3 regions of the Photorhabdus machadonis genome follow, and region 1 is predicted to be linked to each of the others. Evidence: riboswitches for the same ligand, from Rfam matches in the RefSeq annotation. Region 1 holds a riboswitch; each other region holds the start of a gene.
What was found. A riboswitch is a leader RNA that binds a small molecule or an ion and turns the genes downstream of it on or off. The one in region 1 is predicted to bind thiamine pyrophosphate.
Positions count from the first base shown of each region.

Region 1 (7,522 bases):
TTAACATCTGACCTTATAAAGATAATTAAAATAACATCAGGATACATTGTTTTTTTGTGCGTATTTTACGCACTCAATGAACTTGTTTATGCGAATGCACAATCCAATAATATCAATCACACAGTTTAATATCTCTTACATAGACATGAGGAGACCTCCAGGATATTATTTAACATATCAACTAGTTACCACCCTTAAGTTTATAGTCCATATATAAAGCGATCGGAAAAATCCAAAAAACCTAAACCACAAATATTATATAAAAATAGTTTAATTTCATTCCTTTAATTATGCCGCCATTTATCCCCCCTATAACCTTCCCAAGAGGGGTTGTATTTTTCGTGTGTCATCATGAAACCGCTTTTAATGTTCTTAAAATCAAAAGTCATCACATGAGTATTTAACGGATGGCATTTACAATTTAAGTGAAAGAATACGACCATCTGAAAATCTTCATCTCGATCGTACAGCCCTATATTTTCCTCCACCTTAAAGGTGCAGGCTTTTATAATACTTAAAACTGAGGAACAGAAGATAAATCCCCAACATCAAAATCCGATTTAACCTGACGAGATTGGAATAGATATTTAAATATGAAAATCACATCAGTAGAGCAGAAATATTTTAAATTCCATTTTCCAAAACCTCACCTGTAAACAAAATCATTCCCTTGAATACATAAATCACTTGAAAGTATGATAATGTGGCTCTTACGTTAAAAGGGTTCCTTTTCAGGCCATAAATTTCTCTTTTAAAACCGACCTGAAGCGATCCACTACCACTTACCTCCTAATACAACTTGTTATTTTAAAACGGATAAATGACAATCAATAGTGTTTTTTATGAACTGGAGTAAGACATGACTGATATCGCTAAGTTGTTAGGCAAAGATGCAGACAGTTTATTGCAGCATCGTTGTAGCACCATTCCGAGTGAAAATCTTTATCTGCCAGGCTCCGATTTTGTTGACCGCGTCATGATCGACAATAATCGGCCAAATACGGTTCTGCGCTCCATGCAAACATTGCTAAATCATGGTCGCCTTACCGGTACTGGCTATTTATCTATTTTGCCGGTGGATCAAGGTGTAGAACATTCTGCTGCCGCTTCTTTTGCCGCGAACCCACTCTATTTTGATCCGAAGAATATCGTTGAACTGGCTATTGAAGCAGGCTGTAACTGTGTCGCCTCTACTTATGGCGTGTTATCCGCAGTTTCCCGTCGCTATGCTCATAAGATCCCGTTTCTGGTTAAACTGAACCACAATGAAACATTGAGTTATCCTGCTCAATATGATCAAACTTTATATACCCGCGTTGAACAGGCATTTGAGATGGGTGCGGTAGCCGTTGGTGCAACTATTTACTTCGGCTCTGCTGAATCACGTCGTCAAATTGAAGAAATTTCAGCAGCCTTTGAACGAGCGCATGAATTAGGCATGGTCACGGTATTATGGGCCTATCTGCGTAACTCCGCTTTCAAAAAAGAGGGAGTGGATTATCACGCCAGCGCAGATTTAACCGGCCAGGCTAACCATTTAGCCGCCACTATCGGTGCCGATATCGTTAAACAGAAAATGGCTGAAAATAATGGCGGCTATACTGCGATTGGTTTTGGTCATACAGATAAACGCGTTTACTCCAATTTGACCACCGATCACCCAATCGATCTGGTTCGTTATCAGATAGCTAATTGCTACATGGGTCGTGCCGGCTTGATTAACTCAGGCGGCGCATCCGGTGATAATGATTTGAGTGATTCAATTCGTACCGCCGTCATTAATAAACGTGCAGGTGGTATGGGGTTGATCCTCGGTCGTAAGGCTTTCAAAAAATCCATGAAAGAGGGGGTTGAACTGATTAACGCGGTTCAAGATGTCTATCTGGATCAACAAGTGACTATCGCTTAACAAGGCTTGTCATCGGTGATGATGAATAAAATCGTGAAGACATTAGACATTCTGAGCCATATTGCTCTCATAGCACAGGCATCTTACCCTTCATGACTCATTATCACCGAATCACGCCCCTCACCACCACCGATGAAAATGATGTACAGGCCCAATTCCGGTTCCGACGTCCAGATAATCCGCCTGTTCTAATGCCGCCTGGAGGTAAGATTTGGCAACAGGAAGCGTTGTCTGCCAATTCGGATAACGTGGACGCAAAGCCGCTAATGCCGCAGAGAGAGTACATCCTGTACCATGAGTATGACGAGTCTTGATTCTGGGAGCAGTGAAACGCCATTCTCCATTCCCCGTAAATAGCCAATCAGGGCTTTCACAGTCGGTAAGATGTCCGCCTTTAAGTAAAACCGCTTCGCATCCCAGTGATAATAATTCACGTCCTTGTTTTTGCATGTCTGCTTCGGTTTCTGCTACAGAGCATCTCAATATGGTCGCCGCTTCCGGTAAATTCGGCGTCATCAACGAAACCTTCGGTAATAGCCGTTCAACAACCGCAGAAACCGCTTCCGGTGCCAGCAACAGAGCACCGCTTTTCGCAATCATCACCGTATCCAATACAACATAAGGTACTGAATAACGGCTTATGGCATCTGCAACTACTGCAACATTGGCCGCGTTAGATAACATGCCTATCTTGGCGCTATCGATTCTGATATCTGACAGCACAGAATCAAGCTGTGCTGCAACGAAAGCAGGATCTATGTCATAAACAGATTGTACGCCATGCGTATTTTGTGCAACGAGAGCTGTCATTACTGTTGCGCCATAAGCACCAAGCGCAGAGAAAGTTTTTAGATCAGCTTGAATACCAGCACCACCGCTAGGATCAGTCCCGGCAATTGTCAGTGAATTGATTCTTACCATAGGTACGCCTTCCCACCAGCAAAAGTAAAGCAGGTATCAGGAAAAAGACACCTTGACTTCCCTACGCTGGCATTATCCAGATCAGGTATTACGGGTTCATCTCAGCTCAGTGAAGAGCACCCCGAGTCAAAACAAAAACACCCTATTAGATAACCAACAGGGTGATATCGGTATGTCATTGTTGCCAATAAAAAACCAATTAAGACAACAAATTTACTTCGTCAATTCAAGATGATTGACAAAAAGAAGTTATGCTGCTGTGACGTTTGCCGCAGAAGGACCTTTCTGACCGTCCTGAATTTCAAACTCAACTTTTTGACCTTCTGCCAAAGTTTTAAACCCTTCGCTCTGAATAGCGCTAAAATGTACAAACACATCTTTGCTGCCATCAGCTGGAGTAATAAAACCAAAACCTTTAGATTCGTTGAACCACTTTACAGTACCAGTGATTTTTGCCATTTTAAGAATTTCCTTTGGATCACTTAATTCTAATTCGCCGTTCGGCGCAACATAAAAACCAGAGCGAGTTGCTGCTATTAACAGAACCGTACCTCGTTTACTCGAACGATTTATCACATATTCTTAATATGATGGCAAGCCATTTTTTATCAGCTATGGAGCTAACGCACATATTTAAAATTCTTAACAACAATTATTGTTTAACATAACCGCAAAAATTTGAAAATCCAAGGTTATCCTAATTAGCTTACAGTTTATCCACTCAACAAAATCCCAAATAATATAAATAATTTTAATTTATTTTGTCTGTCTTATTATTAGAGTCTTTATATCTATGGTCTGTCTACAAGCGAGAATCACCCCCTCTTTGAGTGAAAGAAAGAGTCAGCACATTTCCCAATATTCGTCAGTCTAGATATCAGTATTAAATATACTCATTTAATACATATAACATCTTAATATTAATTTCTCGTTTAAGTTTTATTTAAAATAGCAAGAGTAGAATTCTTGAATTTAGATGTTTGTCATATTTTTCGTGACGCAAAGGATCTTCCCAATTTATGTCGCCGGGAAATTGGAGCAATAAATAATGAAGTTTGATTTAACCGCAGCCTGTGCCTTACCAGTAACTTTTCTCGTCTCAGCTGGAACAGTGTTCGCAACAACGGCAAATACCACCAATCAATCATTAACAACCACGGAATCCCATACACAGACCAGTTATAGCAACAGTTCAGACAGTTTATGGGGAAAATTCAACAATAATGTCGCTCTCACTTGGGATACTCCCAGCAATGAACTTTATCTGCCGGTAATTACTTGGCATAACAGATTTACCTACGATGAAGAAAAAATTGACAAATATAATGAGCAGCCCTGGGGTTTCGGTTATGGTAAATACCGTTACGACGAAGACAATGACTGGCATTCTCTCTATGCTATGGCTTTTATGGATTCTCATAACCGTTTGGAACCCATCGTTGGTTATGGGTTTCAGAAAATGTGGATACCCGGTGATTTAGATGGCTTTCGAATGGGTATTGGTTTCACTTTAAGTGTCACAGCCCGCCATGATTATTACTATGTTCCTATCCCACTCCCACTACCGCTATTCTCCATAGAATACGATCGGTTATCGTTTCAGGGGACATACATTCCCGGCACATATAATAACGGTAACGTACTCTTCGCCTGGTTACGCTGGCAATGGTAACCAGATAAAAAATACCAGGCTGTGGGTGACATCAGCCTGGTATCCTTATCGAGATGAACCAGGTATACGTTATCCCTGGTTCATGGTTTCCATTTTATTATTGCGGGAATGGGATATGAGAAACCCAAGCCATAATATACCAATCCAAAATGGCATCAGAATGACTGAAATACGAATACTGTCCATCATCAAAATAATGACCAGTATAAAGACCAAGAAAACCAGACACAGATAATTACTAAACGGGTACCAGAATGCTTTAAATGAAGGTTCTACCCCCTCTTTGACTTTCTTTGCCCGGAATTTTAAATGCGCCATACAGATCATGACCCAGTTAATAACCAGTGTTGTCACCACCAGCGCCATCAATAATTCAAATGCTTTACCCGGCATGACATAGTTAATCAAGACACCAATTGACGTAGCCAATGCAGACATTACGATTGCTTTGGTAGGAACACCACCCTCATTAACTTTTTTCAGCATTCTGGGTGCATTACCTTGCTTTGCTAAACCGTACAGCATCCGACTGTTACAATACACACCGCTGTTATAAACGGACAATGCGGCAGTCAGAACAACAACATTCAGAACATTAGCCACCCAGAAACTATCCAGGTTATGAAAAATCATGACAAATGGGCTTTCACCTTCAATAACATTGCCCCATGGATAAAGCGACAACAACACGGTCAGAGAACCAATATAGAAAATCAATATTCTGTATACCACCTGATTGGTTGCCTTGGGAATACTGATACGTGGATTTTCCGCTTCCGCTGCGGTAATACCTACCAGTTCCAACCCACCAAAAGAGAACATAATCACAGCCATTGCCATGATAAGGCTGGAGATCCCATTAGGCATAAAACCGCCATATTGCCAAAGATTAGCAATACTGGCCTGTGGCCCGCCATTACCGCTGACCAACAGGTAAGCGCCAAAAACAATCATGCAGATAATAGCTGTCACTTTAATGATAGCAAACCAGAATTCGGTCTCACCATATGACCGGACATTAATTAAATTTACCGTATTGATGAGGACAAAAAATACCGTAGCAGAAACCCAAGTAGGAATATCAGGCCACCAGTAATGAATATACATCCCTACAGCCGTCAATTCTGCCATTCCGACCAGAGTAAACATCATCCAGTAATTCCAGCCGGATAAAAAACCGGGAAAATCCCCCCAATATTTATAAGCAAAATGACTAAACGACCCCGCTACAGGCTCTTCAACCACCATCTCCCCCAACTGACGCATAATCAGAAATGCGATAAAGCCTGCGATAGCGTAGCCTAAAATTACGGAGGGACCTGCCATTTTGATGGTTTGCGCAATACCGAGAAATAACCCTGTACCGACTGCCCCCCCCAAAGCAATAAGCTGAATATGCCGGTTTTTTAGACCGCGTTTAAGTGTTGATCCCTGCGATTGTTCTGCCATCTTTTCCTCTTGCTGCAACTTTTATTTTATTATTAGTGGGAAAACAACCGCTTCCCATTTATTTGCTTTATTTAAAGCAAACAAAACACTAGCTTTAAAGGGTGGATATTGAAGACATATGTTAGCACAGATACATGACGGGAAAATGGCTGATGAGTATCAGCAACTAATCAGAAAGGCAGATACCTGGTCACAAAACAAATACCTGAATCAAATTTTTCACCCTGATCACAGTAGCTATCCAAAGCTAACAAATACAAGAACAGACATATTCCAAGTAATACTAAGATTGCAATGGTTTTTTTTATGTCCAATTCTGTTTCCTTCAAGTTCAGTCAGTACGCAATATGTTAAGAATAAAGTTGGAAAACGATATTTTACAATAGCGCAACAGGAAAAAGATTCATCTCATGCATTTTCGTTGTGAAAAAACCGTACTGGCTCACAGTTTTATGACAGCAATGTACCAGAACGAATTTAAGCAAATACTCATTATGTGGATTCTATTCACCAGAACAAAAAAATCAATTATCACATTCAGTTATAATTTGAATCGCTATGTCAACGCGTTGTCATCTTTAGAAAAAATGGGAAAAGTTGTGTATACTCCCCTTCACTTTCAACCAGAATAAAATTGTTAATGCCACAGGATAATCACTTAGCACTTGTATACGCTCTCAGCAAATGGATTGAGAATCACCTTGGCCGGGTAATCCATCTGGAGGAACTGGCTGCTTACTCTGGCTATTCGCTTTGGCACATGCAGAAAATATTCAAGGAAGTTACCGGAATTTCTCTTGGCAAGTATATCCGCCAGCGACGTCTGGCCGGCGCTGTTCATCTTTTAAGAAACAGCACCTTGCCTATTTTTGATATCGCACTGGATTTTGGCTTTGGCTCACAATCTCATTTCACTTATATGTTTCGCAAAGAGTATGGCATAACGCCCTATGATTTCCGGCAGAATCCAGATATTGAGCTAGAGGTTAAACTCCCTCTGCATTCCGCCACCAATTGTTCATGACACGGCAACCAGAAAGTACCGTGTAAACGGGTAATTACCCAACAAACGCAGCCACACCACAATCAAGTTGTCAGACTTTCAGGAGAGAGGTATGTCAATAAAATTGATCGCCATTGATCTTGATGGCACGTTACTGAATGAGAGCCATCAGATCACGCCTCCAGTCAAACAAGCTATTCATCAAGCCAAAAAGCAAGGCGTTCATATTGTTTTGGCTTCTGGCCGGCCTTTTACCGGTATCCAGCGATATTTACAGGAATTAGCGCTAGACGAAATCAACAGTTACTGCATCAGCAATAATGGTAGCGTTGTCCATCAGGCGTACAATGGTGAACATTTGCTGGAAAATTTATTGGATTTTAAGGACTATCTGTTTTTCGAATCGCTCTCCCGCGAAATCGGCGTTCATCTTCACGCTTTAGAATTCAATAAAATATACACCGCTAATCGTGATATCAGCTCATATACCGTCAGAGAAGCTTTTCTCACCGACACACCGCTAATTTATTGTCCTGTCAATGAAATGAACAGTGAGATGCACTTTACT
Region 1 is NZ_CP199761.1:2,322,770-2,330,291, reverse strand. It holds gene fbaB (class I fructose-bisphosphate aldolase) at 860-1,909, shown strand; gene thiD (bifunctional hydroxymethylpyrimidine kinase/phosphomethylpyrimidine kinase) at 2,030-2,830, opposite strand; TPP riboswitch at 2,872-2,964, opposite strand; gene cspE (transcription antiterminator/RNA stability regulator CspE) at 3,080-3,289, opposite strand; gene pagP (lipid IV(A) palmitoyltransferase PagP) at 3,879-4,502, shown strand; gene ACUN2T_RS11120 (amino acid permease) at 4,572-5,951, opposite strand; gene ACUN2T_RS11115 (PhoP/PhoQ regulator MgrB) at 6,122-6,265, opposite strand; gene ACUN2T_RS11110 (helix-turn-helix domain-containing protein) at 6,592-6,975, shown strand; gene yidA (sugar-phosphatase) at 7,067-7,522, shown strand, end outside.

Region 2 (7,522 bases), 2.4 Mb from region 1:
TGGCATATTAAAGAAGATATGTGCCAGTAAAATGCCCTGTAAACCGTAAGGGGTGAAAGGATAATTGACTCCTATCCATTCACAGAACTGTGCCAGCCAGCCGACTCGGCCATAGACAGTCAGAATGCCGAACAGAGCGACCAGTACCGGCAAAACCAGCGTCATAGCACACAGGCGCAGAAACAAAGTTCGGCCGGGAAAATGGCGGCGGTAGAGTGCCCGGGAAAGAAAGATAGCAGGGGTAACAGAAAATACTGCCGATAAGAAAGCCTGCCAGAAGGTAAAACGTACTACGTGCCACAAATAGCGATCTTCTGTCAGCAAGTACCCGCCGCTTTCAGGTGCGTTAAACCAAAGTGTGCCGAATGTCAGTAAAGCGACCAATAGCAAAAGGCCGGCGGCAATCGCCCCCGGCAGCAGCCATCCGGCTATCAGTGGCTGACAGCGTTTTGCCATGTACGAATCCATTGGTTACGGTGTTTTGCGACGTCTTCCGCATTGTACTGTAATGATTTCTCGGGTATTGAAAGCTGTGAATAAACTTCGGGTAGTTGAATATCAATAACCGGATACATCCAGTTAGTGGTTGGAATTTCCTGTTGGAAAGCCGGAGTTAACATAAACCGCATAAATTTCTGGGCAAGTTCCGGTTGCTTGCTGGAGGCCAGTTGGGCGGCAACTTCGATTTGCAGGTAATGGCCTTCACTAAACGTTGCCGCAGCATAATAGTCTTTCTTCTCAGACAAAATGTGATAGCCCGGTGAAGAGGTATAACTCAGGACCAGATCGCCTTCACCTTTTAAGAACAGACCATAAGCTTCACTCCAGCCTTTGGTGACTGTCAGTGTTTTCTTTGCCAGTTTTTGCCAGGCTTGTGGGGCATCATCACCATAAATTTTCTGCATCCACAACAGCAAACCTTGCCCCGGTGTGCTGGTACGGGGATCTTGATAGATCACTTTCCAGTTATTGTGACTGTTGATCAGTTCATCCATGCTCTTTGGTGGATTTGGCAACGTATTTTTGTTGTAAATGAAGGCAAAGTAGCCATAGTCATAAGGAATAAATACGCTGTTCTTCCATTGCACAGGCAGTTTCAGTTTGCTGGTATCCACTTGGCTTTCAGTGAACAGACCTGTTTGTTGAGCCGCGTGAATCAAGTTGTTATCCAGACCAAGGATAATATCGGCAGCCGTGCGCTTTCCTTCCATTCTGAGGCGGTTGAGCAGGGATACACCATCTTCCAGAGCAACCAATTTCAGCTCACAGTCACATTCAGCTTCAAACGCTTTTTTAATCGCGGGCCCTGGTCCCCAATCGGTGGCAAAAGAATCATAGGTGTAGACAGTTAAGACCGGCTTTGCCTGTACAACCTGACTCAATAACAAAGTAAAGGCTGACAGTACCGTCAGTATGGTTAATTTGGAAAATAACGTCTTAAACACTTTGCTCTCCTTAATTAAGAGGATTGGCAAAGGATCTGAGGGCGCGCTAAACGTAAAGATAATTTCTGTGAAACAATTAGCAGCTCAAATCCCTACGCCGGTATTAGCCGGATTCAGGTTCGGCGGGTTTACTCTCAGCAAGACTGTTTTAAACAGCCAGCACCCCGTTGAGATGACGCTATTGTAGAGATTTAGCTAGCTACTGCAAAGTCCAATGATAGAGGTTTACCACTTGAGGGTAGTGTGAAACAATCAGTCATCTTTCAAATTTAGTTTATTGAGGTAGTCTGGTGATCGATGATGATGGCTACCGCCCGAATGTAGGAATTGTAATTTGTAATCGACAAGGCCAGGTTTTGTGGGCCCGGCGTTATGGGCAACATTCTTGGCAATTCCCTCAGGGGGGGATTAATCCGGGGGAATCACCAGAGCAGGCTATGTACCGGGAACTGTATGAAGAAGTGGGTTTAGGCCGGAAAGATGTACGCGTTTTGGCCTCTACCCGTAATTGGTTACGTTACAAATTACCCAAGCGTTTGGTGCGTTGGGATACAAGACCTGTCTGTATTGGCCAAAAACAGCGGTGGTTTTTATTACAACTGCTTTGTAATGAAGAAGATATTAATGTGCAGCATAGCAATACCCCGGAGTTTGATGGTTGGCGCTGGGTCAGCTATTGGTATCCTGTCCGGCAGGTTGTCTCTTTTAAACGTGATGTTTACCGGCGCGTGATGAAAGAATTTGCTTCGGTTGTTATGCCAATGCAGGAAAACGTATCATTGTTACGTTCTTCATATTCTTATCGTCGCAAAAGAAGTTAGGTTAGTTCCATGCTTATGCGCTTACGGGAAATTGTTGAAAAAGTTGCGATGGCAACCAATTTGACCGAAGCGCTTGAGCTATTGGTGAATGAAACTTGTCTGGCGATGAGCACGGATGTGTGCTCTATCTACCTTGCTGATCATCAACGGCAGTGTTATTACCTGATGGCAACCCGAGGATTGAGGAAACCCCGGGGAAGAATTATCAGCCTGGCTTTTGGTGAGGGGGTGGTTGGACAAGTTGGTCAATTATCTGAACTGATTAATTTGGCGGATGTCCGCAGTCATCCTAGTTTCAAATATCTGCCTCAGGTTAAAGAAGATAACTTCCGCGCTTTTTTAGGGGTTCCGGTCATTTATCGTCGTCAGTTGCAAGGTGTTCTGGTCGTTCAGCAGCAGGAACAACGCTTGTTTAATGAAACCGAAGAGTCCTTTATGGTGACGCTTGCGACACAACTGGCCGTGATCCTTGCTCAGGCTCAGACTAAGGGTTTGTTTGGTCACTACCGGCAGACACGAATTAAAGCGTTGGCAATTTCCAGTGGCATCGTCATGGCTCAGGGTTGGCAGGATTGTTCCCAGCCCTCACTTGAACAAATTTTTGAAGCATCAACCCTGGATCATGCAGCGGAACGTTCTCGTCTGATTCAGGCACTTGAAGATACGATGGCGGAATGCCGGCGGCTCAGTAAGCGTTTTACGACTAGCTCTCAAAGAGAGAGCGCCGCGATTTTTGATCTCTATTCCTACCTTTTGAATGATCCTCAATTGAAACAAGATCTGTTTTCTTGTATTGGGCAGGGCTCTGTTGCGCAATGGGCGGTTAAACAAGTTATTGAGAAATACGTAGAGCAATTCGCCAGCTTACAAGACGCTTATATGCGGGAAAGGGCATCGGATCTGCGGGCACTTGGGCAACGATTACTGTTTCATCTGGATGATTCACCGACTGTCAGCCATCAGTGGCCTGAATGGTTTATTCTGGTTGCTGATGAACTGAGTGCTAACCTATTGGCAGAAATGCCGCCGGAAAGATTAGCTGGGGTTATTGTTCGTGATGGCGCAACGCATTCACACTCTGCCATATTGGTTCGTGCGATGGGTATTCCGGCTATTATGGGGGCTGATATCCAGCCGGAACTCCTGCACAATCGTATGCTGATTCTTGATGGTTTCCGAGGAGACGTTTTTATTGAACCTGAGCCGTTAATTTCTCAGGAATATAAACAGATCATCGAAAAAGAAAAAGCACTTAGCAAACTGGCGGAAGGGGATGTTGATCAGGAAGCGCGGCTCAAAAGTGGTGAGCGTATTCTTGTTCAGCTTAATGCGGGTTTGAGCCTGAAATATGAATTACATATAGGCAATAATATTGATGGTGTTGGTCTCTATCGAACTGAAATACCCTTTATGTTGCACAGTGGTTTCCCTTCAGAAGATGAACAAAAAGCCCGTTATCAGGAGATGCTGCAATTATTTCCCGATAAACCGGTGGTATTACGTACACTTGATATCGGTGCGGATAAACAACTGCCTTACATGCCCATCAGCGAAGAAAACCCTTGTTTGGGGTGGCGCGGTATACGGGTGACATTGGACCAACCGGAAATTTTTCTCATTCAGCTTAGGGCTATGCTCAGAGCGAATGTTAATAGCGGTAATTTGAAAATCCTTCTGCCAATGGTCACCAGCATGGAAGAGATTGATGAAGCTAAGAGGTTGATAGACCGGGCGAAAGAGGAAGTTGAGCAAATTCTGGCGCATCAGATACCTACGCCGCAGCTTGGCGTGATGATAGAAGTTCCTTCATCCATCTTTCTCTTGCCACAACTGAAGAGCAGAGTCGATTTTGTTTCTATTGGAACCAATGACCTGACACAGTATCTGTTGGCAGTGGATCGAAACAACACCCATGTTGCCTCCCTTTATGATTGTCTACACCCGGCTGTGATTCGGGCATTAAAACTGGTATTTGAAAATAGCCAGCAAGCCGGTCTTGCTATCAGTATTTGTGGTGAAATGGCGGGTTTTCCTATGGGTGCCATGATATTGATAGGCCTTGGCTATCGTAGCCTGAGTATGAGTGGTTGTAGTGTGCCAAGGATTAAATATTTATTACGCCATCTGGAGAGGGTTCAGGTTGAGCGATTAATGACCGAAGTGCTACAGGCTGAAACCAGCGTAAGAGTAAAGGAGTTGTCAGCAACGTTTATGGCGCGGCATGGGATTGGTGGTTTGGTCAGAGGCGGAATTTAATCCGCTTAACTGCCTGTGTTATGATCCGAGATCATTTGCCTTAGAGTATTCATTTTAAATATTAAGTGGGGAACGATGAGTAACAGCTACCTGGCATTTCCTAATATTGACCCGGTTATTTTTTCAATAGGCCCCATATCCCTTCATTGGTATGGTTTTATGTACTTGGTAGGGTTTGTATTCGCCATGTGGCTGGCGACACGCAGGGCCGCGAAACCCAATAGTGGTTGGGCAAAAAATGAAGTAGAAAACTTGCTCTATGCGGGATTTGTTGGCGTCTTTGTTGGTGGCCGTCTTGGCTACGTACTGTTTTATAATCTCCCTGCCTTTCTCGATAACCCGCTTTATTTGTTTAAAGTTTGGGATGGAGGAATGTCTTTCCACGGTGGTTTGATGGGGGTTATCTGCGCAATGTGGTTATTTGGCCGCAGAACTAAACGCCACTTCTTAAAAGTTGCTGATTTCATTGCACCGTTAGTCCCTTTTGGCTTAGGTATGGGGAGGGTCGGTAACTTTATTAACGGTGAATTGTGGGGACGTGTCACATTGGATACACCGTGGGCTATGCTGTTTCCAAGCTCCCGTGGTGAAGATATTGCACTGGCAGCAACTGACCCTTCACTGTTATCAATACTGGAACAATATGGCGTTCTTCCTCGTCATCCTTCACAACTCTACGAAATGGCGTTAGAGGGGATCGTCCTGTTTATTATTTTGAATTTATATATCCGTAAACCTCGTCCAATGGGCAGTGTTTCCGGTCTGTTCTTAATTGGCTACGGTGTTTTCAGGATAATAGTGGAATTTTTCCGTCAACCAGATGCACAACTGGGTTTATTCGATGGAATCAGCATGGGACAGATTCTGTCTGTTCCAATGATCCTGGCGGGAGTATTAATGATGATATGGGCATATAAACACCAAGGTAATAAGGTACAAAAGGTAAAATGAAACAGTATCTGGACTTAATGAAAAGAGTGCTTGAAGAAGGCACGCCGAAAGCAGACCGCACCGGGACGGGGACTGTCTCCATTTTCGGGCATCAGATGCGTTTCAATTTGAAGGATGGTTTCCCACTGGTGACCACTAAACGTTGTCATATTCGCTCGATTATTCATGAGCTTCTCTGGTTCCTGAATGGTGATACGAATATCAAATATTTGCATGAAAATAGCGTCACTATTTGGGATGAATGGGCGGATGAAAACGGCGATTTGGGGCCAGTGTATGGTAAACAATGGCGTGCATGGGGAGTGGCAGATGGCCGCCAGATTGACCAACTGAAAACGGTACTGGAACAGCTTAAAAGCGATCCGGATTCACGCCGGATCATTGTATCGGCTTGGAACGTCGGTGAACTGGATAAAATGGCATTAGCGCCATGTCATGCTTTTTTCCAGTTTTATGTTGCGGATGGCAAACTTTCTTGCCAGCTTTACCAGCGTTCCTGTGATGTATTCCTTGGCTTGCCATTCAATATTGCCAGCTATGCATTGTTGGTTCATATGATGGCACAGCAGTGTAATCTGGCAGTGGGGGATTTCGTCTGGACCGGTGGTGACACGCATCTTTATAACAACCATATGGAACAGACACAATTGCAGCTCAGTCGTGAGCCGCGTTCACTGCCAAAACTGGTCATAAAGCGTAAACCAGAATCACTTTTTGATTATAAATTTGATGATTTTGACGTTGTCGATTATGACCCGTATCCAGGAATAAAGGCACCGGTTGCTATTTAGTTGTTCGGTTATTAGCAACACATCTGGGGGAGACAATTTATTATAAATTGTCTCCCTTTTGATTTTGATGATATAAATACAGACACGCAGAAGTGGAGAAAAAAGACCATAAATACTATTTCTCAGAAAAAAATCAGAGATCTGCTCAACAACCCTGAATATTTTGAGAGTAGTATGTTTGTCACTAATAACGTGGTATCTAAATTGATTATTCAACCAGTAGCGGAGAGTGAGAGAGAACTGGCCGATAGAAACACGGAACAACAGGCGATAGCGTTGCTCAAAATCACAATGTTGTCTAAGAAAGACATTATAGAAGGTAGAAAAATAACCCCTGAAGAAGCACTTTGTAGACGCAGGGAACGTCGGGTGTGATATATAAAGTTAAAAAAAATCCTTTTGTTACTCAATTAATTGAGGGAACAGATAAAGCTAATCGATAAAAACTGCCCTAGAAACCTTAAAACGTGTACTCAAGGTTTTTATATGGGTTACTGTCAGCGACCTCGCTCCACTCAGAATGTGTGATACGAGGGAAGCTCCCCCGATTTCGTTTTTAAGGTTGGCTTGTTTAAGGCCGTATTGATCCATCAGAACCCGCTGGGCTGCAACCTCCGTAGGAATATTTTCAATAGCCTGATTAAATTCTGCAAATTCAGGGGCGGTATCTTCATAGCGTCCAATTACTGTAGCTAGAATTTCAATTAGTCCTTTGTTGTTGGCGTAATCTTTGAAAAGCTCATCAGTTAAATCCAACGCTTCTTTATATTGTTTTGCGGTATCGATGTAGGCCAGCCAAGGGATCTCTGAAAACAGAGCACTAGCCCGTTCTTGAACGACTTGCAAAATTGATCATGCTCTGTTTCTCCATGAGTAGTCGGTTAGTTTGTCGTATTTTACGTAGGATACGATATATCAAGAGTTTTTTTGATTATATTTATGAAACTTCTTCCTTATAGCCATATAAGCTTACACTGCATGACAATAATAATAAAAAAAACGTCTATTCTTATTGATTTTTGCGAGGCTCTACGCAATTTAAATGTAATAATAAGATGTTGTTATTTCTTTATTGATGCACTCTCGCATAAAATTCAATTATGTGTTTATTCTGTTTTTAAAATAAATAGAATGTCTTACGAAAGGATGTAAGGAATTGTTAATGGAAGATAACATTAATATAATTGGTAGTTATAATATTGATAATCAATTAGGTTTTTCCTTATTGGAATTGATGATTGTTATTGTTTTAATTTCA
Region 2 is NZ_CP199761.1:4,747,825-4,755,346, reverse strand. It holds gene thiP (thiamine/thiamine pyrophosphate ABC transporter permease ThiP) at 1-456, opposite strand, end outside; gene thiB (thiamine ABC transporter substrate binding subunit) at 432-1,445, opposite strand; TPP riboswitch at 1,517-1,622, opposite strand; gene rppH (RNA pyrophosphohydrolase) at 1,736-2,266, shown strand; gene ptsP (phosphoenolpyruvate--protein phosphotransferase) at 2,276-4,522, shown strand; gene lgt (prolipoprotein diacylglyceryl transferase) at 4,598-5,473, shown strand; gene thyA (thymidylate synthase) at 5,470-6,264, shown strand; gene ACUN2T_RS22825 (hypothetical protein) at 6,439-6,639, shown strand; gene ACUN2T_RS22820 (helix-turn-helix domain-containing protein) at 6,697-7,110, opposite strand; gene ACUN2T_RS22815 (prepilin peptidase-dependent protein) at 7,427-7,522, shown strand, end outside.
Region 2: another riboswitch for thiamine pyrophosphate. It lies ahead of thiB (thiamine ABC transporter substrate binding subunit); the one in region 1 lies ahead of thiD (bifunctional hydroxymethylpyrimidine kinase/phosphomethylpyrimidine kinase).

Region 3 (7,522 bases), 1.8 Mb from region 1:
CATCATTATTCAATGTCTTGCGTTTAATGTGGTTACTCATTGAGAATCCACAATAGGTGCAATCATTGGCACACAAATTCGAGAGATAAAGCGGAATATAAAAACCAACGGTATTACCGAAGCGTTGACGAGTCAGTTTCTGTGCTCGTTGTGCCAGCGGTTCTATATAGGGTTTCGCTGCTGGCGAGAGCAACGCCATCAAATCATCCAAGTTTAATTTGTTGTTGCTCAATGCCCGTTCGACATCCTGCGAAGTTTTGCTGTTAATACGAAGGGTAATGTCATCCCAACCCAGTTGCTGCCAGTGATAACCAAAACTGTTGTTCAAAAGATGATTAGACATTAGAACGTTCCCAGAAAATCAGTCAATGGGCTGGATGCAACAGCATGTTTTTTTGGACTTACCAGACCAGCCTGATGGGATAATTCACCTGCTTCAATCGCCATTCTGAATGCCTGTGCCATTTTTACTGGGTTATGCGCGACGGCAATAGCGGTATTAACTAATACGGCATCAGCCCCTAGTTCAATCGCTTCCAGTGCATGGCTTGGTGCGCCAATGCCCGCATCGACAACCACTGGCACCTGTGCTTGCTCAATAATAATTTGCAGGAAATCCCGGGTTAGCAGCCCTTGATTAGAGCCAATCGGCGCGCCCAAAGGCATGACTGCCGCGCAGCCCACTTCTTCCAGACGTTTACACAAAACAGGATCCGCACTGCAATAAGGCAGAACGACAAATCCGTCTTTGACCAGCATTTCAGCGCCTTTGAGCGTTTCGACCGGATCAGGCAGCAAGTATTTCACATCAGGATGGATCTCCAGTTTGATCCAGTTGGTTGCCAATGCTTCACGGGCCAGACGGGCTGCGAACAGAGCCTCTTCTGCGGTTTTGGCTCCAGAAGTATTTGGCAGCAATTTGACGCCAAGTTTTTGTAATGGCACCAGAATAGCGTCATTACCTCCTTGCAAATCAATGCGTTTCATCGCCATCGTGACAAGCTGACTGCCAGAGGCCGCTATAGCCTGAATCATTAAATCTGAACGAGCGAATTTGCCTGTACCAGTAAACAAACGGGAATCAAAAGTAGTATCCGCGATCTTTAACATATCAACCTCCGGCAATAGCCTGAAACAAAAGGATATTGTCCCCGTTATTAACTTGGTGCGTACTCCAGTTCGAACGCGGAATAATGGTTTGATTAATGGCCAATGCAGTTCCCGGTTGCGTTCGTTCAAGTTGTTCCAGTAATTGTTGTAGAACCAGAGGCGCGGTAAGCTCCATCAGCTGGTCATTTATAGTAATTTTCATGCCATATCTCCGCAGATTGGGCATTGCTGCGATTGACTGAGCTGTAGCGTGCTCCAGCTTTGCTGCTTACCATCAAACAGCCGAAGTTTGCCGCTCAACGGAGAGGGAAGCCCGGTTAACATTTTAATGGCCTCCAATGCTTGCAATGTGCCGATGACGCCGACTACCGGACCTAATACACCCGCAGTTCGGCAATTTCGCTGTGGTTCTTCCTGATCAGGGTAGAGGCAGGTATAGCAGCCGTGAGAATAAGGGGGCTCAAGCACCATAAGCTGACCGCTGAACCCAATGGCACTGCCGCTGATTAAGGGTTTTCGCGTGGCGACACAAGCCGCATTGATAGCGTGGCGGGTTGCCATGTTGTCACAGCAATCAAGAACCAGATCGACCTGTTTTACGGTTTTTTTCAGCGATTCCACGTCTTGACGTTTATTAAGAACAGTTATTTTTACCAGTGGATTCAGTGCATTGAGTTGATTAGCTGCAAGTTCAGCTTTTGCCGAAGGGATATCCTCAGTGCGGTAAAGGATTTGCCGTTGTAAATTGGAGATGTGCAATTGGTCATCATCAGCGAGATAAATTGTTCCCACACCGGCCCCGGCCAGATAGAGGGAGGCAGGAGCGCCTAGCCCTCCCAGTCCGACAATCAATACGCGGCTGGATTTCAGTTTTTCCTGCCCTTCCGGGCCAATATCTTCGAGTAACAGTTGTCGGCTGTAACGCATAAATTCTTGATCATTCAGCATAAGAACCTCTCTATCCCTTCAACTAAATGCCTTCAACCAGATGAAGCAACCGCGCGGTTGCCTGACGCCAATCCTTTGCTTTGGTAATCGCACTGACCAGTGCCACACTGCCAACTCCCGTAGCAATAACATCCGGTATACGTTCGAGAGAGATGCCTCCAATAGCGACAGTAGGGTAATCCGGTGTGTTTTCTACCTGTTGTTTTAGTGCTTCGAGCCCTTGCGGAGAAGAGGGCATTGCTTTGGTAGTCGTCGGGAAAATATGGCCGAGGGCGATATAAGATGGATGTAAAGATTTTGCCCATGCCAATTCTTGTTCATCGTGGGTGGAAATACCTAACCGCAATCCGGCTTCCTGGATTGCATTCAGATCGGCATTATCTACATCCTCTTGTCCCAGATGAACACCGTAAGCGCCATGTTTGATTGCCAGTCGCCAGTAATCGTTAATAAATAAACGGGTGTTATATTGATGGCCGAGCGTGATGGCTTGCTTAATCTCTCTCTCGACTTGATCTTCTGGCAGGTTTTTGATTCGTAACTGGATAGTGGTAATTCCTGCCTTTAACAGGCGGGAAATCCATTCCAGTGAATCCACGACCGGATACAGCCCCAATCTGTGTTCAGTCGGGGCAAATGGGGCATTAGGCAGATTACTCATGAGAGACTCCCTCCGCACTGTGATATAGCTCGCTACCGCGGGCGCGGAATTCTTCTGACATCTGTTCCATGCTGGCGGCATAATCGCGTACTTCCTGAGAGATCTTCATCGAGCAGAATTTAGGCCCGCACATAGAACAGAAATGCGCAATTTTGCCGGAGGCTTGTGGCAGCGTTTCATCGTGATAGGCACGTGCGGTGCCTGGATCAAGCGCCAGATTAAACTGATCTTCCCAACGGAATTCAAAACGTGCTTTAGACATCGCGTTATCGCGGATTTGCGCCCCGGGATGACCTTTGGCGAGATCGGCGGCATGAGCAGCAATTTTGTAGGTAATTAGCCCTTGCTTAACATCATCTTTGTTTGGCAAGCCGAGGTGCTCTTTTGGCGTTACATAACAGAGCATGGCGCAGCCAAACCAGCCGATCATGGCAGCACCAATACCGGAAGTGAAATGGTCATAACCGGGTGCAATATCTGTTGTTAGTGGGCCAAGGGTATAGAAAGGGGCTTCGTGACAATGTTCCAATTCCTCTGTCATATTACGGCGGATCATCTGCATAGGAATATGACCGGGGCCTTCGATCATCACCTGAACATCATATTCCCAGGCAATTTTAGTCAGTTCACCTAATGTGTGCAGTTCTGCAAACTGCGCTTCATCATTGGCATCTTGAATAGAGCCGGGTCGTAAACCGTCTCCCAGTGATAGAGAAACATCATAAGCAGCGCAGAGTTCACAAATTTCACGGAAATGTTGGTAGAGGAAGCTTTCTTGATGATGAGATAGACACCATTTCGCCATGATTGAACCCCCGCGGGAAACAATTCCGGTGAGGCGTTTGGCTGTCATCGGTATATAGCGCAGTAATACACCAGCATGAATGGTGAAGTAATCCACCCCTTGTTCAGCTTGTTCCAGCAAGGTATCACGGAACATTTCCCAGGTGAGGTTTTCCGCTACGCCATTAACTTTTTCCAGAGCCTGATAAATGGGGACTGTACCGATAGGAATCGGGCTATTACGCAAGATCCATTCGCGGGTTTCGTGGATATAACGGCCAGTGGAGAGATCCATTACCGTATCCGCTCCCCAACGGGTAGACCAGATTAACTTTTCTACTTCTTCCTCAATAGAAGAGGTGACTGAAGAGTTACCGATATTAGCATTAACCTTCACCAGAAAATTACGACCAATAATCATGGGTTCTGATTCAGGATGATTGATATTGGCAGGAATAATCGCCCGGCCAGCAGCGACCTCCTGACGGACAAATTCTGGTGTGATATTTTCTGGCAACTGAGCACCGAAGCCTTGCCCGGCATGTTGTTGGCGTAGTACATCGCCGTGGATACGTTCACGCCCCATATTTTCCCGTAGTGCGATAAACTCCATTTCCGGTGTGATGATGCCTTTACGGGCATAGTGCAATTGAGTCACGCGTTTGCCTTTACCGGCTTTTAATGGATGAGGGCGGTTATTAAAACGTAAATGATCGAGACCAGCATCCGCCAGACGTTGCTGAGTAAAATCAGAGCTGAGGGCAGTAACGGGTTCTGTATCTTGACGTTCGTCGATCCATTGCTGGCGCAGTTTAGTTAACCCAACATGCACATTCAGCATGGAATCAGGATCGCCATAAGCGCCGGAAGTATCGTAAACAGGGATAGCTTCGTTTTCCTCATATTGCGGTTCTTCGTTTGTTCCACCGATCAAAGTAGGTGATAACTGAATTTCCCGCATTGGGACTTGGATATCGTCACGTGAACCTTGGAGATAAATTCGTCGTGAATTAGGGAACGCGACGCCTTGAATAGAATTAATAAATTCCTGAGCGGCATCGCGTTGAGCTTTACGTGGGCGTGCTGGGCTGGGTTTTGGTGAAATATCGGTTGCAGGGATAACAATATTATTAGACATAGCAAATTCCTAACCGTGTTATTGGGAAAATTGCTTGTCTGGAGCTCGCAGGGAGTAATGATTGGTGGCTGGATAGACTCTTGGTAAGAAAACTGAGTTATCCGACAGCGCTTGATTACTCTTGTTCCCTTCGCGGGTCTTAACCCGATCAGGTTCCGCGGATCCCGAATTAACGGTCTCAGCCTGTGTATGCTGCGATAAAACAGCTTACGCTAGGCACTCCGACAAGAAAGTAAACAGTAGTATAGAAGGGATTATGAAAACTACAACTCTTACTGATTGAAAATATTTACAATGACCAGGTTAATTGTTGCCAGCCTTGTTGTTGTGCTTCGGCTTTTAAACGTGTATCGGCATTGATAGTAATTACCTCATCGGCAAATTGACACATTGGTAGATCATTAATTGAATCACTGTAAAAACGGATAATTTCAGGATAACTATTTTGTTGTTCCAGCCACTGTTTGATCCGTTTGACTTTACCTTCACGAAAAGTCGCAATACCGTCTATTTGGCCGGTATAACAGCCATTTTCCATCACCATATCAATGCCTAGTGCAGTGTGAATATTTAATTCGGTAGCAATCTTTTTCACAATAAAAGAGACAGTGGCTGAGATAATAATGACCGGAATTTGTTGCTGTTGATACTCTGCAACTAGCGCTTTGGCTTGTGGATAAAATCGAGGTCTGATTTTTTCTTTAACAAACTCAACCAAAGATCAACTTGTTCTTGTGAAACTTGATGCAGTGTTTGCAGGCTAAATGCCAGATAATGACTCATATCCAGTGAACCGGCGCTGTAATCAGCCATCATTTTTTTATCTGCTTCAATAAAACTTGGATCAGTAATGATGCTTTTTTCCCATAGAAACTCTGTCCATATAGCGCTGGAATCACCGGAGATTAAGGTGTCATCCAGATCAAATACTGCAAGCAGTTGTGACATGGTATTGTGTTCCTTATGATAAACAGTAACAAAAATACTCTTTTTTTGACTAAAAAGCGTATGATTTATACAGATATTTGTAATAAATAAGATGCCATAATGATGATGCAGCAACAAGTAACAGGTATAGAACGAGGCTGGTGGATTGTCAGCGATGAGAATCGTATTTGGCTCCCAAAAGGTGAATTACCTTTTGGAATAGCGACTCAATGGTTACTGCAAGGAAAAATAGCATTGCCTATCGGTGAATGGCAGGGCGAGAAAGTTTGGCTTATTCGTCAAGAAATGTCTTCCGATATGGTTTCGCTACGGCAAATTGCTTCAAATGATCACGGATTGTTTCAATTAGCTGGCCGGGGAGTACAGCTAGCAGAGTTTTATCGTTCCCATCAATATTGTGGTTATTGTGGCAATGAAATGAACCACAGTGTCAGTGAATGGGCTTGTCTGTGTAACCATTGTCATGAGCGTTATTATCCGCAGATTGCGCCTTGTATTATTGTCGGTATTCGTCGTGATGATCAGATTTTACTGGCTCAGCATCAGCGCCATCGTGGTGGCATATATACAGTGCTTGCTGGGTTTGTTGAAGTAGGTGAAACACTTGAAGAAGCTGTATCCCGAGAAGTCATGGAAGAGAGTAATATTAAAATCCGCAACTTACGCTATGTGGCTTCTCAACCATGGCCTTTCCCGCATTCACTGATGATGGCATTTCTGGCTGATTATGATAGCGGTGAGATCCGCCATGATCCGAAAGAATTGATCAGTGCAAATTGGTACCGTTATGATCAACTACCATTAATTCCACCGCATAATACTATTGCCCGTCGGTTGATTGAAGATACAGTTGGTCTGTGCCGAAATGCATAATATACAGTTTGGCGCAATTAACGGGAGAGATCTATCTGTCATGTTACAATGGTGTCTAATCATTGCAGTCAGATAATATTGCGGCCAATCAATAAACGGAGCCTGTCATGAATGAGTTGAAAAACGACCGCTATTTGCGAGCCTTACTACGCCAACCCGTTGATGTTACACCTGTATGGATGATGCGTCAGGCGGGCCGCTACTTGCCTGAGTATAAAGTTACTCGTGCTGAAGCAGGTGATTTTATTGCTTTATGTAAAAACACTGAACTTGCCTGCGAAGTCACTTTGCAACCTTTGCGACGTTATCCGCTGGATGCGGCAATTCTCTTCTCTGATATTCTCACTATTCCTGATGCAATGGGGTTGGGACTCTATTTTGAGGCAGGTGAAGGCCCGTGTTTTAAATTCCCTATTTTAAGTCGTGCTGATGTGGAAAAACTGCCGGTTCCTGATCCTGAAATGGAACTGGGTTATGTGATGGATGCAGTGCGTACAATCCGTAAGGCTCTGGCGGGTCAGGTTCCTTTGATTGGCTTTTCCGGTAGCCCGTGGACACTGGCGACTTATATGGTGGAAGGCGGTAGTAGTAAGGCATTCACTAAAATCAAAAAAATGATGTATGCCGAACCCGCCGTCATGCACTTATTGCTGGATAAACTGGCAGACAGCGTTACCCTTTACCTTAATGCCCAGATTAAAGCGGGTGCTCAGTCCGTGATGATTTTCGATACTTGGGGAGGCGTGCTGACAGGTCGGGATTATCGCGAGTTTTCCCTGCGTTATATGCACAAAATTGTTGATGGCCTGATCCGTGAAAATGAAGGCCGCCGTGTGCCAGTAACATTGTTTACCAAAGGTGGCGGGCAATGGCTGGAAGCAATGACTGAAACGGGTTGTGATGCCTTGGGTTTGGACTGGACGACAGATATTGCTGATGCGCGCCGTCGTGTGGGGAATAAAGTGGCTTTGCAGGGCAATATGGATCCATCTATGTTATACGCCGCTCCAGAGCGGATTAAGCAGGAAGTTTCGACAATTTTGCAAGGTTTTGGTGTGGGT
Region 3 is NZ_CP199761.1:502,739-510,260, forward strand. It holds gene thiH (2-iminoacetate synthase ThiH) at 1-343, opposite strand, end outside; gene ACUN2T_RS02460 (thiazole synthase) at 343-1,110, opposite strand; gene thiS (sulfur carrier protein ThiS) at 1,112-1,312, opposite strand; gene ACUN2T_RS02470 (HesA/MoeB/ThiF family protein) at 1,309-2,058, opposite strand; gene thiE (thiamine phosphate synthase) at 2,081-2,719, opposite strand; gene thiC (phosphomethylpyrimidine synthase ThiC) at 2,712-4,640, opposite strand; TPP riboswitch at 4,749-4,874, opposite strand; partial or broken gene ACUN2T_RS02485 (HAD family hydrolase) at 4,930-5,588, opposite strand; gene nudC (NAD(+) diphosphatase) at 5,694-6,461, shown strand; gene hemE (uroporphyrinogen decarboxylase) at 6,569-7,522, shown strand, end outside.
Region 3: another riboswitch for thiamine pyrophosphate. It lies ahead of thiC (phosphomethylpyrimidine synthase ThiC); the one in region 1 lies ahead of thiD (bifunctional hydroxymethylpyrimidine kinase/phosphomethylpyrimidine kinase).